DNA from 3 places in the Lysinibacillus sp. NPDC093692 genome. Region 1 is predicted to be linked to each of the others. Evidence: riboswitches for the same ligand, from Rfam matches in the RefSeq annotation. Region 1 holds a riboswitch; each other region holds the start of a gene.

Region 1 (5,156 bases):
GGATGCTTGTATTTATTCCGTTATGTACACGAGTTGGTATGAGCTTTTATTTTATGTCGCTTAATTGCTCAAAGGAAAAGGGGCTTGCCTACTTTTTTAAAACACATATTAAGCCGGGTTTACTAATCTGCTTTATGCTTTTAACATTAGTTGTAGCATACAGTAGCTTGTTGTTTATAACGGGATTCACAATTGTTCCGTTCGTGTTAATGGCTGTATTAGCGATTGCCTTTTTAGTTTTTCGGCAATTTACAGTGCGGAACTTTGGCGGTGTTTCTGGGGATTTACTCGGTGCATCAATTGAAGGAATGGAGGTTGTACTGTGGGTGACGTTGTTACTGTGCACTTAATGAGACATGCACCAACAAAGGAAAATTTAGAGAAGCGTTATATCGGCTGGACAGATTCTTCATTAGCTGATGCATCTTTACTCCCTATTGTAGATCAAGAGGTCACGAAGGTGTATGGTAGTGATTTACTACGCTGTAGGGAAACAGCTGGCCGTTATTTTCCGAATGCAACTTACGTGTCTGATCAGAGATTTCGAGAGTCGAATTTCGGTGAATTTGAAGGGCTCACATATGAGGACTTACAATCCGATCATCGATATTGTGCATGGTTAGATGATCCTGTACAGTCTCCACCTCCAAGGGGAGAAGGCTTTGATATGTTTTGTGCGCGTGTTTTGGAAGGGTTCACTGCATTACCAAAAGGGGGAGATGTGTATCATCTCGTTGTCCATGGTGGGGTTATTCGAGCGCTTCTCGTAGCCTTTGCTCCAACTGAGCAACCTTTTTGGTCTTATCAAACACCGCATGATAAAATGTTTTCTTTAACGTTTTCAAGAAAGGCTTGGGAGGAGGGAGCAAGATGCATGTCTTTATCGGAGGAGCCTATAGTGGAAAAACCGACTATGTCATGAAATTACTTGCAGGTCAAAACGTTGAGCTAGTGGATGGTACTCTACCTCATGGCGCTCCTACTTGTGATGTACTAGTTATAAAAAACATAGAAAAGTGGCTCGTAATACAAAATCTTGAGGATGATGAACCTCTTGTCAGAACTATTTTAACAAGACTAAAGTCGCTTGAAGAAAATTGTTCCTTGTATATAATAGTGACCGATATGGGACGTGGCGTTGTGCCGATGGAAAAACAGGCACGATTATTGCGTGATACATGTGGGCGTTTGTACCAGGCATTATTTGCTGAAGCCGAACAAGTCGTACGCATTTGGTACGGTATTGGGGAACAAATTAAATGATTTAGTGTCTTGCAGAATTTAGATGGCTCTTCAAAAAAGTGGGGATGACATTTGCAAAGACGCATACTTTGTATATAAGTTGATCTTCGTTACGGCTAGACGACTCCTTGGGGAATAGCGATATAAAGGAACGAAGGCTAATAGCATCACGTCCGGTGATAACGCCTTCGAACGTTCTGTTCGCCCGAGACCCTGCAGCGAAGCGAAGCGGCTCATCGGACGCCCCCAGGAAGCTCTGCTCTGTGCGAAAGCGAAGCGGCAGCTACAAAGTGCACAGCCGCAACGGAAATAAACCCCACACGCTATAATGAAAAAATTTCACGGAAAGAGGAAATGGGATGGATCGACAAAAATTAATGAAATTAACGCTCACTGCCATGGTAGCGGCAATTTGTGCAGTAGGTGCAGTCATTAAAATTCCAACATTTATTACAACTGCTGCGCTTGACTCTGCACCGGCATTTTTGAGCGTTGTATTTTTATCGCCAGTATTAGCTGGTGCTGCAGGAGTCATTGGGCATTTTATTTCAGCCTTAACTACTGGCTTCCCTTTTGGACCACTACATATAATTATCGCTGTGGAAATGTTTATCGTTGTATGGATCTTTGGGGTTATGCATAAAAAAGGAATGCATTTCTGGAAATGGCCTGTGGCACTTGTTTTAAATGGTGTCGTGGCACCTATACCATTTTACTTTATTATTAGTCCGGCATTTTATTGGACGTCATTGACTAGTCTTCCATTGGCAACACTAGTTAATCTAGTGATCGTTGCGGTGGCGATGCCAGTTCTGTCGAAGGTATTTGTGCGTAAGGAAGGTCGAGTACATTGAGAAATGCAATAAAAATAGGCGAGCTCATTGCGACAACCGATAATGCCGCTGCAATTGGCGAAAAGCTACAAGATGTTGTGTCTGCTCCAGATCAGCTTACGGCATATTTTACTGCACGTGTTACATTTTTAGAGCAGCTTGCTGCAAATGCTTTACCAAGGCATATTTTACTTGCTAATTTTTCAGGGGATGCTGCATGGTCTCGTTATGTTGCAGGCATTCAGCAGGTTTTTGATGAGGCTGGTCTTTTTTGTCCGCAAATAGACGGTAGTTCAGAGACCAATATGCCAACTTTACAATCAGGTTTGTCAATAACGATGCTTGGGGAGCAGCAGAAACGGACAGCTACTAAGCATGAGCAGCTAAGTTGGTACACATATGGTCTGCCGCTTGTAGGCAATGAAATCCTTGCACAGCCTGAAGATGTCGCACAGCTGGACCCTATTTTTCAAGCGTGGAAAGAGGGAATCATGCAGCAAGTATGGCCAGTTGGATCAAAAGGTCTACAAGCAGAATTTACCCGACTTTTTGGCGAGCAACAGGTCAAAAGTTCATTAGATGTTGAGAAATCGGCTGGTCCATGTGCAGTAGTTTTGCTAGGAATTGATCCAGAAAAAGAGCAGCAAGTACAAAAATATTTTCCTAGAAATTTTGAAAAACTACGTAAAACTGCATTGTAATCGGGCTTGCTTCGAGAAAAAGTAACACTTAAAAAAATTCAAGGGGCAAAACGCCTATTGCAACTATAAACACTATATGTTAGATTTGTTTAGGAGTTAAAACACAATATATAGTATTTTGGACGAGCGGTACCAAATATGGTTTAAAAGGGAATTCGGAAAAGAGTCATCTTAGGCCGAAGCTGTCCCCGCAACTGTAAGTGCTGACAAATGATGAATAGGCCACTGTAAAGAACGGGAAGGCCATCATTTGGAGGAAGCATGAGCCAGGAGACCTGCCGATTTGTTCAAGACAGCAACACATTCTTCGGGGATTGAGAAGTGGAGGCGAGAGATTTGTCCACTTCTTAGTGTGCATGTCCTTCATTTCCATTTCCGATTTTACTGCGATCACGTAACCGATAAATGTTGCGTGATCGCTTTTTGTGTTGGTGGAGAAAGAAAGGGAGAGAATGTATACATGACAATTCAAATCGAACAGCAAATTGCTAAGCTCAAGAAAAGTTATACGGAGGAAGAAATCGAAAGTTTTGTAAGATTATCGGATCGATGGCTACGAAAAAACGACAATGCAACATTTGAAGCATGGGCGGATGCGATGATTTTACAAACGCTTAGCCTGATTGATGAAGAGGAGCCATACTGGACATTTGTCGCAGCTCAAATTTATTTAGAAAAACTGTATGATCAATTTGCAATGCGCCGTGGCGTTTCAGTGCAAGATGTTTATAAAGGTTTCCCAGAACAATTAGCACGCTATACAGAAGCTGGTTTGTATCATGAAAGTTTAACAACAAAATATAGTGAGCAGGATCTTCAAGAACTCGCTTCCTATTTAGAATCAAGTCGAGATGAATTGTTTACGTATATTGGCTTAAAAACATTAATGGACCGCTATGTAGTCCGTGATTACACAAAAACACCAGTAGAGCTACCACAGGAACGATGGATGGTCATTGCGATGACCCTTATGCAAGATGAAACAGAAAATCGTTTAGAAAAAGTACGTGAATCTTACTGGGCAATGAGTAATTTATATATGACTGTGGCAACACCTACATTATCGAATGCAGGTAAAACACATGGCCAGCTATCTAGCTGCTTTATCGATACAGTAGATGATAGTTTACAAAGTATTTATGACACGAATACAGATGTCGCTACATTATCGAAATACGGTGGTGGTATTGGTGTTTACATGGGCAAAATTCGTAGCCGAGGCTCATCCATTAAAGGCTTTAAAGGTGCATCAAGTGGTGTTTTACCATGGATTAAACAGCTTAATAATACGGCGGTTTCAGTCGATCAGCTAGGTCAACGTCAAGGAGCTATTGCTGTTTATTTAGATGTTTGGCACAAAGACGTCTTTACGTTTTTAGATTTACGCTTAAACAATGGTGATGAGCGTTTACGTGCCCATGATATTTTCACAGGGCTATGCTTACCGGATTTATTTATGGAAACGGTTGAAGAACGTGGGGAATGGCATTTATTTGACCCACATGAAGTACGAGAAGTTATGGGCTTTTCACTAGAGGATTTCTACGATGAGAAAAAGGGTGATGGCACTTTCCGTACTAAATATGCAGAATGTATTGCGAATCCATTATTAAGTCGTGAAGTCGTGCCAGCGATTGATATTATGAAGCGTATTATGCGCTCGCAGCTTGAAACAGGCGTACCGTTTATGTTCTATCGAGATGAAGTAAATCGTATGAATCCGAATAAGCATGAGGGAATGATTTATAGTTCGAACCTGTGCACAGAGATTTTTCAAAATATGTCAGCAACTGAGTTCGAGTCTATTACTCTAGAAGATGATGTCATCGTAACACGTCGCAAACCTGGCGATTTCGTTGTATGTAACTTATCATCTATCAATCTAGGCAGAGCTGTACCGGCTGGTGTTTTAGAACGATTAATCCCGGTTCAAGTACGTATGTTAGATAATGTTATTGCTTTAAATACAATTCCAGTTAAACAAGCAGAGCGTACGAACTTACGCTACCGTGGCATTGGACTTGGAACATTTGGCTGGCATCATTTATTAGCTTTGAAAGAAATTCAATGGGAGTCTGAGGAAGCTGTAGAATTTGCGGACAAGCTATATGAGGAAATTGCGTATTTAACAATTCGCGCTTCTAACAATTTAGCATGTGAAAAAGGAGCCTACCCATTATTTGAAGGCTCGGATTGGCATACTGGTGCGTATTTTGACAAACGTGGCTACGACAGTCATAAATGGAATGAGTTACGCGCGGCGGTTGCTGAAAAAGGAATGCGTAACGGCTACGTCATGGCGGTTGCACCGAACTCATCAACATCTATTTTAGCGGGTAGTACGGCTACGATCGATCCTATTTTCCAAAAGAGTTATTCA
Region 2 (5,156 bases), on a different contig from region 1:
GGATTTCTCACATTCCCATAGCTATGTTGTCGTGGAATCTTCATATCCTATTTATAAAAAGAGGCAGAAAACGATACAAGCTTAAAAATTAAAAATGTGCGGGATGGATCTCAATGCACTCAGGAGAAAGGTATATGCCTGGCAAGGTAGTAGAATGGAGTTGTCAGTATAGGATAGATACCCGCGGAAGGAAGGCAAATTCTCGCGCGAGGCAAGAATACCCGCGGAAGGAAGGCGAATACCCGCGGAAGCAGGTCAAATACCCGCGGAAGGAAGGCGAATACCCGCGGAAGCAGGTCAAATACCCGCGCGAAGCAAGAATACCCGCGGAAGGAAGACAAATACCCGCGCGAAGCAAGATAACCCACAAAAGCATAGTAACTCTCCGCGAAACATAAGAAAACAGGACATTGTTCTAACAAATCATGTCCTGTTTTTATGAATTTAGTCAATACAATGCATCGCTGCTTGTGCCTCATGCCAAGGAACGGAGTAGCCTTTGCCTTTTGCACAAAAAATACTAGAGGATGTATAGTCGGGATCGGCGTTTTTATCGTAGTTGATTTGTGCAATAATGTCTTCTGTATTGTGACACATATCGTAGCCATCAAATTGTAGGGAAAGTACGCCCTTCCCATTGGTGTAGGCGGCAAAGGTTGTACTGTAGCTCATAAATGTTGAGACAGGGGCTCGGCCGGTTACAATCGCATCATGTTCAGTTATTATTGGTGTGTCAAATGTACCGGCAACTTGCTGAATGTCGGTCATCATGCGGCCGATGAAATCACTAGGAGCTTTAAGTTTAAAGCGGTAGTACGGTTCTAGTAATACATTTTCTGCTTGTTCGAGCCCTTGTCGTAATGCACGGAATGTTGCTTCACGGAAATCGCCACCTTCAGTATGTTTATTATGTGCGCGTCCTGTTAAGAGTGTGAAGCGAATATCTGTAACTGGAAAACCGGTTAAGAGACCATGGTGATCGCGCTCGAATAAATGTTTTTCAATGAGTCGTTGATGTCCAATTGATAAATCATCGGCATGGCATGCATTGATAAATGTATTGCCGGTGCCGCGAGTATTTGGCTCCATCAATAAATGGACTTCTGCGTAATGCTTTAAGGGCTCGAAATGGCCGTAACCTGTCACCGTTGTGGCGATCGTTTCCATATATAAAATCTGTGGTTCGCTAAATGAAATATCTAGCGAGAATCGATCATGAAGCACTTCGATAAGAACCTCGAGTTGGATGACACCCATAATATGTACATGAATTTCTTGAAATTTTTCATGCCATAGTACACGTAATGAAGGTTCTTCTGCTTCAAGAATACGGAAAGTTTTTAACACGTCCTTTATATGCTGAGCGCCTTCATAATGTACTTTTGCCTGTAAAGTTGGTACTAACTCAAAGGGCTGAGAATTACTCGAACAACCAATGATATCGCCGATGTTTGCTTGACTAATCCCTTTTACTGCGAAAATCTCCCCAGCCTCTACCTCTTGAGAAGTTTCATACCGGCTGCCATTGTATAGTCGAATCTCGGTCACTTTTTCAGTCACGTCTCCAAATGAAAGTTCATCACGGACATGTAACGTTCCTTGCAAAGCTTTGATAAAAGTTAAGCGTTGATGTCCATCATGACGAATTTTAAACACCTCACCTTGAAACGGAGCATTGTTATTAAATTGTGTCTCTGTTAGGAGGGGGAACTGTGTTAGGAATTCCTTTATTCCACTATCTTTTAAGGCAGAGCCAGAAAAGCACAAAAAGGCCTTTTCCTGTTTAATCATCTGAGATAAATGAATAAGGCAGCTAGAGCTATCTAATGTTTCATTGAGAAAAGCATCGAGAAGATGTTCATCACGTTCGGCAAGCCACTCCATTATGTCGTTTGAAACATAGTCGGAACAGAGCGGTTCGTCTACGAATAGAACATCTGCAGAGCAATCCTTTTGAAGCGCAGCCATTACGGCTTCAACATTTGCTCCTTCACGATCAATTTTGTTAATAAAAAAGAAGGTTGGAACGTGATATTGGCGTAAAAGTTGCCACACTGTTTCAGTATGACCTTGTATTCCTTCGACAGCACTAACAATAATGATGGCATAATCCATAACCCGAATGGCACGCTCCATCTCTGGAGAGAAATCGACGTGCCCAGGTGTATCGATTAACGTATATGTATCATTTCCAAGCGTCATGCGGCCTTGCTCCGCAAAAATTGTAATGCCTCGCTGACGCTCCAGCTCATGATTATCTAGAAATGTGTCCTGGTGATCCACTCGTCCACGGGCTTGAATACTGTTTGTATGAAATAGTAACTGCTCAGAAAATGTTGTTTTACCGGCATCCACGTGAGCAAGTACTCCAATTGTTACATGCATAAAAAGATCCTCGTTTCTATTCATTCATTTAACAACATTGTAACAGAATTGGTATAAAAAATATTTCATATAGTGTTTATGTCGCAATAGTGTTAATATATGTATGATTGTGAATCTACTGTCAATCAATATATTCAACAAAATAAAAACGACGTATTGGTGTAAATGACCTTTGTTATTTGCTTAAAAGGGAAATCGGTGCAAATCCGATGCTGTCCCGCAACTGTAAATGGGGAGTCTATACAAGATGCCACTGTAGCCACGCTATGGGAAGGCGTATAGATGATGAACCTAAGCCAGGATACCTGCCAATATTTATTTATTTATTTATTACTGAATCCACGAGGATGGGGATAGTGAACAGGTTGAAAAACCTTTCTTTTGCTATGCTAACCTCTTGGAAACAAGGGGGTTTTTTTATGCCCTTTTCTAGAATCGCTACCAGGTAGCAAAGGAGTCTAAACGATTTCTTACTATATATTTAACATCAAAGGAGAAGAGGACATGAAGAAATGGAAAAGCTTATGGCTAGTCTTTGCGATCGCATTGGTAGCTATATTGGGTGCATGTAGTGAAAAGGACAAACAAGAATCTGCTACACAAGCTGAGAAGGTAGAGCCTTCACAAGCTGAAAAGTCAGACATAACGATAGAAAATAATGGAACGACGCAAGTATATAAGGAAGCCCCCAAAAAAGCGATTAGCTTAAATCAGCACGTGACAGAAATTATGTTGGCTTTAGAGCTAGAAGATTCAATGGTAGGGACGGCGTACTTAGATGACAAAATTTATGAGCCCCTACAAGTGGCCTACGATAAAGTGCCTGTGTTAGCAAAACAGTATCCTACAAAAGAGCAGGTTATTGATGCAGAAGCAGATTTTTTATTTGGTGGTTGGAAAAGCGCCTTTGGAGAGAAAGGTGTTGGTACACAAGAAGAGCTTGAAACATTAGGCATTCACACTTATTTACATACAGCCTCAATCATGACGAAACCAACTTTAGACGATATTTTCGCAGATATTCGAAATATCGCAAAAATTTTCCGTGTTGAAGATCATGGAGAAGCACTAATAGAAAAAATGACAAAGGATGTAGAGGATATCCGTGCAAAATTACCGCAAGATGGAGAAGACCTGCCTGTTCTAGTGTTTGATAGTGGTGATAAAGAAGTCTTCACTGCAGGACAAAACATTATGAATGAACTTGTTACGATGGCCGGCGGTAAAAATATTTTTGGTGATGTAGAATCAGGCTGGACTACGGTGTCCAAAGAAGATGCGGTAGAACGTAATCCAGCAGTCGTAGTTGTCATAGATTACGGAGAAACATCAGCGAAAGCAAAAATAAATTTTTTGAAAAATGATCCAGCCTTGAAGGAAATGGAAGCGGTCAAAAACGAACGCTTTGTGATCCTACCACTTTCTGCCGCGTCTGAAGGAGTACGTGCTGCAGAAGCCATTCAAATTTTGGCGAAAGGCTTCTATCCTGAGAACTTTTAAGCTATCCAATAAATTGGGGGCTAGCAATTGGCTAGCTCCTTTTTCATAAGGAGAAGTATTTATGAATGCATTCCGTTCGAATATACCGGACAAAACCTTCGAAAAGTTAAACAATAATGGGGATTTTACTCGCCTTGCCGTAAGCCCAGGCATTATTAATAAACATTATACCCCTGCACAATTCCAAACAATGGCAAAGGTTATAGGGGAAACTGGTGCCATAAAATACTCTGCCTCTTATAGCATATTATTATCTATCTCAACAGTAGAAGTTGAAAAGAAGATTGAGGAGCTAGAAGATGCTGGCCTTTACGTGGCAAAGCAAGGGCCAATTGTAGCGATGAAAGCGTGTGATTTTTGTGATGGTGACAAGATGGAGGCAGCACCAATTACAGAAAAGCTATATCATTCATTAGAAGGAATCACTGTCCCTACAAGGTTACGTGTAAACGTTAATGGCTGTGCCTCTGCCTGTTATAATGCGGTATATGATGATATTGGGCTTGTTTATCAAAAGGATAGCTTTGATGTCTATTTAGGAGCAGTACCGATGGGAGCGAATGCAACAGCCGGGACACTCTTTGCGAAAAAGGTAGGAGTAGAGCTTATTGAAGGCTTTTTAAAGCAAATCATTGAACTTTATAAGGAACATGCTCGTCCGAATGAACCTTTTTATAAATTTCATCGCAGAACAAATTCTGCTGATTATTGGAAGGATTTAAGCTGACTAATTATCGTAATGTGGGCTCGTAGCGACTGATTGCGTCTGCTAAGCCGTTTCGCGTGATGATAGAAAGCTAGAAGCATTTTATCATTAACATATCAAATTGACTTACTTAAGAGGCTAGGGCATAAGAAAACTAAAATTTTTAAAAGCGCAAGAAATTATCATTATAAAAATTGATTTCTTGCGCTGTTTAAGTTTCGCCCCAACTTCTTTATTTACAAAAAATATTGTTGAGTTGTTTCGATTTCATAGAGATAGTGTTACTCGTTCTACATAGTATTGGATAACTTTATCATTTCAGACCATGTATTCCAGTAGGGAGCGTTTAGGAAAAAATCATAACAAGGCTTGTGTTTGTTATTTTCTGATTATTCAGAAATAATAATGACAATTTGACTATGTCATGATATGGTAGTTGAGAAAACGTTTTCGTAAAACGTTTTCTTAAAATGTGATTTTATAGTAATAGTAGGTGAAGATTGTGAGACGATGGACCATTAAAGACATTGCGAAACAAGCAGGTGTTTCCATTACTACTGTTTCT
Region 3 (5,156 bases), on a different contig from region 1:
TTTTCAGCTGCTAAGTGGGCAGCCTCCTCGTAATCTTTCACAATCGTAATAAGTGGATGTGCATAATGCTCGTGGGCACGTTCATAGCGAATATACGGTACATTTGCTTGCTCGGCTGCTGCCATCGCATTTTTTGAAGCTTCTTCAGCAAATGGATGAGAGGCATCTACAACTAAACGGTTTCCTTGCTCCGTAATAATCGTCGCCATTTCCTCAGCCGTTAATCGACCGACTAAATGTGGTAGGCCTACTTCTGCAAGGCTTGAGGCTGCTGAATCAGTAACGACCGTTGCTGTCACAGCGTAACCTGCTGACTGTAATTCAAGTGCTAGATTCCTTGCATCGCTTGTCCCCGCTAACATGAAGATCATTGCACTGGCTCCTCTTCATGGTGATGGTGCTCATGGTCATGGTGGTGATGATGATGCGCATGTCCATGTACTGCCGCATAAGCACGATAGTTCTCTAAATCTTGCATACCTGTTGATGTACCATTCACAGCTTGTTCAATTCGCTCTAATAACACATTTTGTAAACGCTCATGATAGCCAAAATAGTTGGCAATTTGAATATCACAGTCAGGATATTTTTCGTTAAATTGCTTACACATCCCATTCATTCGTTCCATTAAGATACCCGTGAATAAAAAGTACGGTAGCATAATGATTTTTTTAGCACCAAGCTTCACACAGCGCTCAATTCCTTCTTCAACACGAGGATCTGTAACCCCCATAAATGCGCTTTCTACATATTGAACCGGGAGTTTCTCCCATAACAGGCGTGTAATTTTATAAAAATCACCATTTGCATATGGGTCACTGCCGCCTCGTGCAATTAATAAAACCGCGGTATCTTTATGTTCTTCTTCAGCATTAAAGCCTATTTCTGCTAAACGATCTTCTAAAATCGCAAATATTTCTTCATGGATACCGATTGTTTGACCATATGTGAACGTAATATTTGGATAATGCTCACGCGCATGTTCGATTTCTGCTGGAATATGCATTTTTGAATGTCCAGCATGAAGAAGAATAATCGGAATAACATGCACCTCTGTAGCGCCCTTCTTCACACAGTTCGTAATACCTTCTTCAATGTTCGGCGAGGCAAACTCTAAAAAACATGTTTCTACTAAAAAATTCTCATCAATACGAGGTTTCATTTGCTCGATAAACGTGCGTACCTCTTCATTTCCTGCTTCTAAACGGCTCCCGTGGCCGACAAATAAAATTGCTTTCATCTCATTACCCCTCACTAGTCGCCGCATGGAGCTGGCTCAACTTTTATTTTTGAAGACATATCCTGATACGTAAAATGTAGGATCTTTTTCACACGCTTGAAGTATTTAAACAAACGTTCATTTGGATGTGCATTTGCTTTATATTCTTCGATAATGTCGGTAATAAGCGGTATTAGCTGTTCAGGCTCTAATCCTTCAACAACAGGCTGAGCCGCATGTGCTGTCCGACCAACCGGCTTGGCACCAATAAAAACATCGAATTTACTTTTACGATAAACAATGCCAATATCATCAAATACGGCTCGATAACACGCCATACCACAGCCATTAAAACCAATATTCAATGTTTTCGGTAACGATATACCACCAAGCTTTTCTTGAATCTCTTCCGCATATGGAATCGAATCAGTTTTTTCTCCATAACAGAAATCACAAGCCTTTAACGAAAGTACGTCACCAATTGGTGTTAGTAAAAAGCCTACTTCGCGAAGCTTTGCTGTAATCTCTCCTGGCTCGGACGTAGGAATTTTCAAATGAATTTGGTGGTCTGGTGTATACTCCATCGTTCCTTCCTCACCAACTACCTCAGCTAATGTCATCATTTGTTGAGGAGTAAAAAACTTATTGGCTACCCCAGGACTAACAGCTAATTCAAAAACCGATTCGATTTTTTGTTGAACGAGCTTAGGTGTTACTTTCACAGCGCTAGTTCCCTTCACCTTTGCCAGAGCTGCTGTTGCCATTTCAAGCGATGACTTTTTAGGCTTTGGTTGTGATGTTATAGCTAAACTGGGCTTTATACGATTGGCATTCGGATCTGTTGCAAAATCATTTCGCGCTGCCCCAGTTTCTTGATTCATTGCCCATGGTTCATTTTCTTCCTTCAGTCGTTGATGTGGTCGTAACGGCTGTTTTTCTTCTCCAAGTGTATATTTACGCTGATAACCACGTGGTGTAATCATTTTATTGTCATAGAAAAATGTTGATGAATTCCCGATAATAACGGTTGTTAACATGCCGATATCATGTTCAAGCATTTCTGCTAAAGTCGTCATCGTAATTTCCTGACGGTCACGATACGCGCTTTTCACAAGGCCAACCGGTGTATCGGGCGAACGATATTCTAATAAAATTCGTTGAGCCTCTACGATTTGTCTCGTACGACGTCCACTTTTTGGGTTATAAAGCGCAATAACAAAATCCGCCATTGCCGCTGCTTCTACCCGCTTAGCAATTAAATTCCAAGGTGTTAAGTGGTCACTCAAACTAATAGTACAAGCGTCGTGCATAATAGGAGCACCTAGTAAACTTGCACACGAATTAATAGCAGAAATACCTGGAACAATTTCTACTTCGATACCAGTGGCTTCCGTCCAGCCTAGCTCGATTAATACTTCATACACTAATCCTGCCATCCCATAAACACCGGCATCACCACTAGAAATAACCGATACGATACTTCCAGCCTCTGCTTGACGTACAGCTTCCTGTGCACGTGAAACTTCCTCTGTCATACCAGTACTAATAATCGACTTTGCACTAACTAAATCTTGAATAAGCTCAACATAGGTTTTATAACCAATAATCATATGACTTTGTTGTAGTGCCTCTACAGCACGAGTCGTAATATGTTTAAAGTCTCCAGGGCCAAAGCCAACTACGAAAATCTTACCTTTTTGCGCCATTTTGCTACCCCTCTTTCACCTTTTCAATACCTTTAATGGCTGTTGTTTGTGCTGTACGCTGTAAAGATCCTTCACGTAAAGTAAAGACATGCTCATTATGTAAAGATTCATGATTTAAATCTTGTACGAGTGCCTTCGCATGCTCTGTTGTCGGCACGCGGTACCAATTCCCTTGAGGATAAGCAATGACAACACAAGCATCTTTACACCTACCATTACAGCGAGTCCTTGTCGTATGTATTTCCTTATCAAGTTCCAGTACCTGTATTTCATCACGAATTGCCTGAGTAATGTCCTCAGCATCTTTTTTCATACAGCTACTACCATTGCATATAAAAAGATGTGTTTTCATCCCTTCTAAATTCCAAGTTGTCATAGTTTTTCTCCCCTCATTTGCTTTTAGGAAAAAGAAAAACCTTTACTCTAGACGAAGAGTAAAGGTTTAGTAGAAGCCAAATAAAAACGAATATATACAGGTACTCGCTCTCGCTTCAACTTCTCCCTCCGAAAAGTTTGCATGCATTATCACATAAGCAGGTTTCCTGACTTAAGCTTCCTTTTACTTTCGCGCCTTCCTAGTTCTCACTAGTGGCATCCGCGATTTCATCAGCTATTACAGTAGCGGGGGCTGTATCGGATTCTCACCGATTTCCCTATTATCTTGAAAATATTCAAGCACTTATGGATGTTTTATATGAATTTATTTTTTTTGTAAAATTAAAAACTGTTTCTATCATAGCTTATTTTTTTAAAATTTCAATATTTCTTTCTAAATTTGTGACATTTTCAGTAATTTTTTAATGAAAAATATGACATTCCTTTTCTATTTATCCGAATTTTCGACATAGACACTCAATTAAAAATTTTTTCTTAAAAAGTATAGCATATATATGGAAATTCATGTTACACTTTGTCGTGAAATCACAACTTCATCTTTTTTCGGTGCGAATTGTTCATCATTTCGCTTAAAAGGGAAGCCGGTTTAAGTCCGGCGCGGTCCCGCCACTGTACTAGGGAGTTTTATAGATAATGTCACTGTCCAAAGGATGGGAAGGCCTATAAAACGTTGAACTAAAGCCAGGAGACCTGCCGAAAAATATGTGATCGTTTGAACCTACGAGGATAGGTGTGCGGCTGAGCAAATTAGAATTTTATTTGCATTTTTAGCTATGCACTTTTCCACAATTGGAGAAGTGCTTTTTTGATTTCGTATCGCATACTATTCGAACTATTTTAATGTGAGGAGGAGAAATTTTTGAAATTCTCAGGTTGGAAGCTTAGTTATTTCTTATTGGCATTTTTATTCGTACCAGACCGTGCATTTGCGATGCACATTATGGAGGGCTTTTTGCCAATTGAATGGGCGATTTTTTGGTGGGTCTTATCGATTCCGTTTATTATTTTAGGATTACGTTCTATTCGTAAAACTATTGATGAAAATCCTGAAACAAAAATGATTTTAGGCCTATCTGGTGCCTTTGCCTTTGTACTATCAGCTTTAAAAATCCCTTCTGTAACAGGTAGTTGTTCACATCCGACAGGGGTTGGTCTTGGGACAGTTCTTTTTGGACCATTAGCGATGAGCGTTATCGGAACAATCGTATTATTATTCCAATCTTTACTTTTAGCACATGGTGGGCTGACAACTTTAGGTGCTAATGCCTTTTCTATGGCAATTGCTGGTCCTATTATTGCTTATTATGTTTTTAAGGGTTCTCAAAAAATGGGATTATCATTTTCAGTAGCCGTCTTTTTAGCAGCAATGCTTGGTGACTTAGGTACATATATTGTCACTTCTGTACAATTAGCGCTTGCCTTCCCTTCTGAGGTCGGAGGCTTTATGACTTCATTCACAAAGTTTGCTAGTATTTTTGCGTTCACGCAAATTCCTCTTGCTGTTAGTGAAGGCATTTTAACAGTGATCGTTATGAATTTCTTGAAAAAATACAATGTGAGTGAATTAAAAGCTTTACGCGTTTTCTCGGCAAAGGAGGCTCACTAACATGAAAAAAAATTTACTGCTCTTAGCAATTGTTGTGTTGTTAGCAATCATTCCCCTCTTCATTCAAAAAGGCGCAGATTTTGAAGGTGCTGATGGTGAAGCGGAGGCAGCAATTGGTGAAATAGATGCTAACTACGAGCCTTGGTTTGAAAGCTTATGGGAGCCACCAAGTGGTGAAATAGAAAGCTTATTATTCGCACTACAAGCTGCTATTGGAGCCGGATTTATT

What was found. Region 1 has a riboswitch for cobalamin ahead of ACQKN4_RS17310 (ribonucleoside-diphosphate reductase subunit alpha). Riboswitches for the same ligand answer to the same signal wherever they lie in the genome.
Region 2: it holds a riboswitch for cobalamin, as region 1 does, so the genes downstream of both, ACQKN4_RS19825 (ABC transporter substrate-binding protein) here and ACQKN4_RS17310 (ribonucleoside-diphosphate reductase subunit alpha) in region 1, are expected to answer to the same signal.
Region 3: it holds a riboswitch for cobalamin, as region 1 does, so the genes downstream of both, ACQKN4_RS11940 ((2Fe-2S) ferredoxin domain-containing protein) here and ACQKN4_RS17310 (ribonucleoside-diphosphate reductase subunit alpha) in region 1, are expected to answer to the same signal.

The regions. Positions count from the first base shown of each region.
Region 1 covers NZ_JBNNUW010000017.1:55,213-60,368, reverse strand. Annotated here, with positions in the region: gene cobS (adenosylcobinamide-GDP ribazoletransferase) at 1-350, shown strand, start outside; gene ACQKN4_RS17330 (histidine phosphatase family protein) at 323-922, shown strand; gene ACQKN4_RS17325 (bifunctional adenosylcobinamide kinase/adenosylcobinamide-phosphate guanylyltransferase) at 871-1,263, shown strand; gene ACQKN4_RS17320 (ECF transporter S component) at 1,602-2,096, shown strand; gene ACQKN4_RS17315 (hypothetical protein) at 2,093-2,776, shown strand; cobalamin riboswitch at 2,887-3,074, shown strand; gene ACQKN4_RS17310 (ribonucleoside-diphosphate reductase subunit alpha) at 3,237-5,156, shown strand, end outside.
Region 2 covers NZ_JBNNUW010000022.1:43,288-48,443, reverse strand. Annotated here, with positions in the region: gene ACQKN4_RS19835 (hypothetical protein) at 1-85, shown strand, start outside; gene ACQKN4_RS19830 (elongation factor G) at 445-2,385, opposite strand; cobalamin riboswitch at 2,526-2,712, shown strand; gene ACQKN4_RS19825 (ABC transporter substrate-binding protein) at 2,890-3,885, shown strand; gene ACQKN4_RS19820 (precorrin-3B methylase) at 3,947-4,612, shown strand; gene ACQKN4_RS19815 (LacI family DNA-binding transcriptional regulator) at 5,094-5,156, shown strand, end outside.
Region 3 covers NZ_JBNNUW010000009.1:102,922-108,077, forward strand. Annotated here, with positions in the region: gene cobK (precorrin-6A reductase) at 1-371, opposite strand, end outside; gene ACQKN4_RS11930 (sirohydrochlorin chelatase) at 368-1,240, opposite strand; gene cobJ (precorrin-3B C(17)-methyltransferase) at 1,255-2,925, opposite strand; gene ACQKN4_RS11940 ((2Fe-2S) ferredoxin domain-containing protein) at 2,930-3,301, opposite strand; cobalamin riboswitch at 3,441-3,623, opposite strand; cobalamin riboswitch at 3,849-4,033, shown strand; gene ACQKN4_RS11945 (energy-coupling factor ABC transporter permease) at 4,181-4,927, shown strand; gene ACQKN4_RS11950 (energy-coupling factor ABC transporter substrate-binding protein) at 4,929-5,156, shown strand, end outside.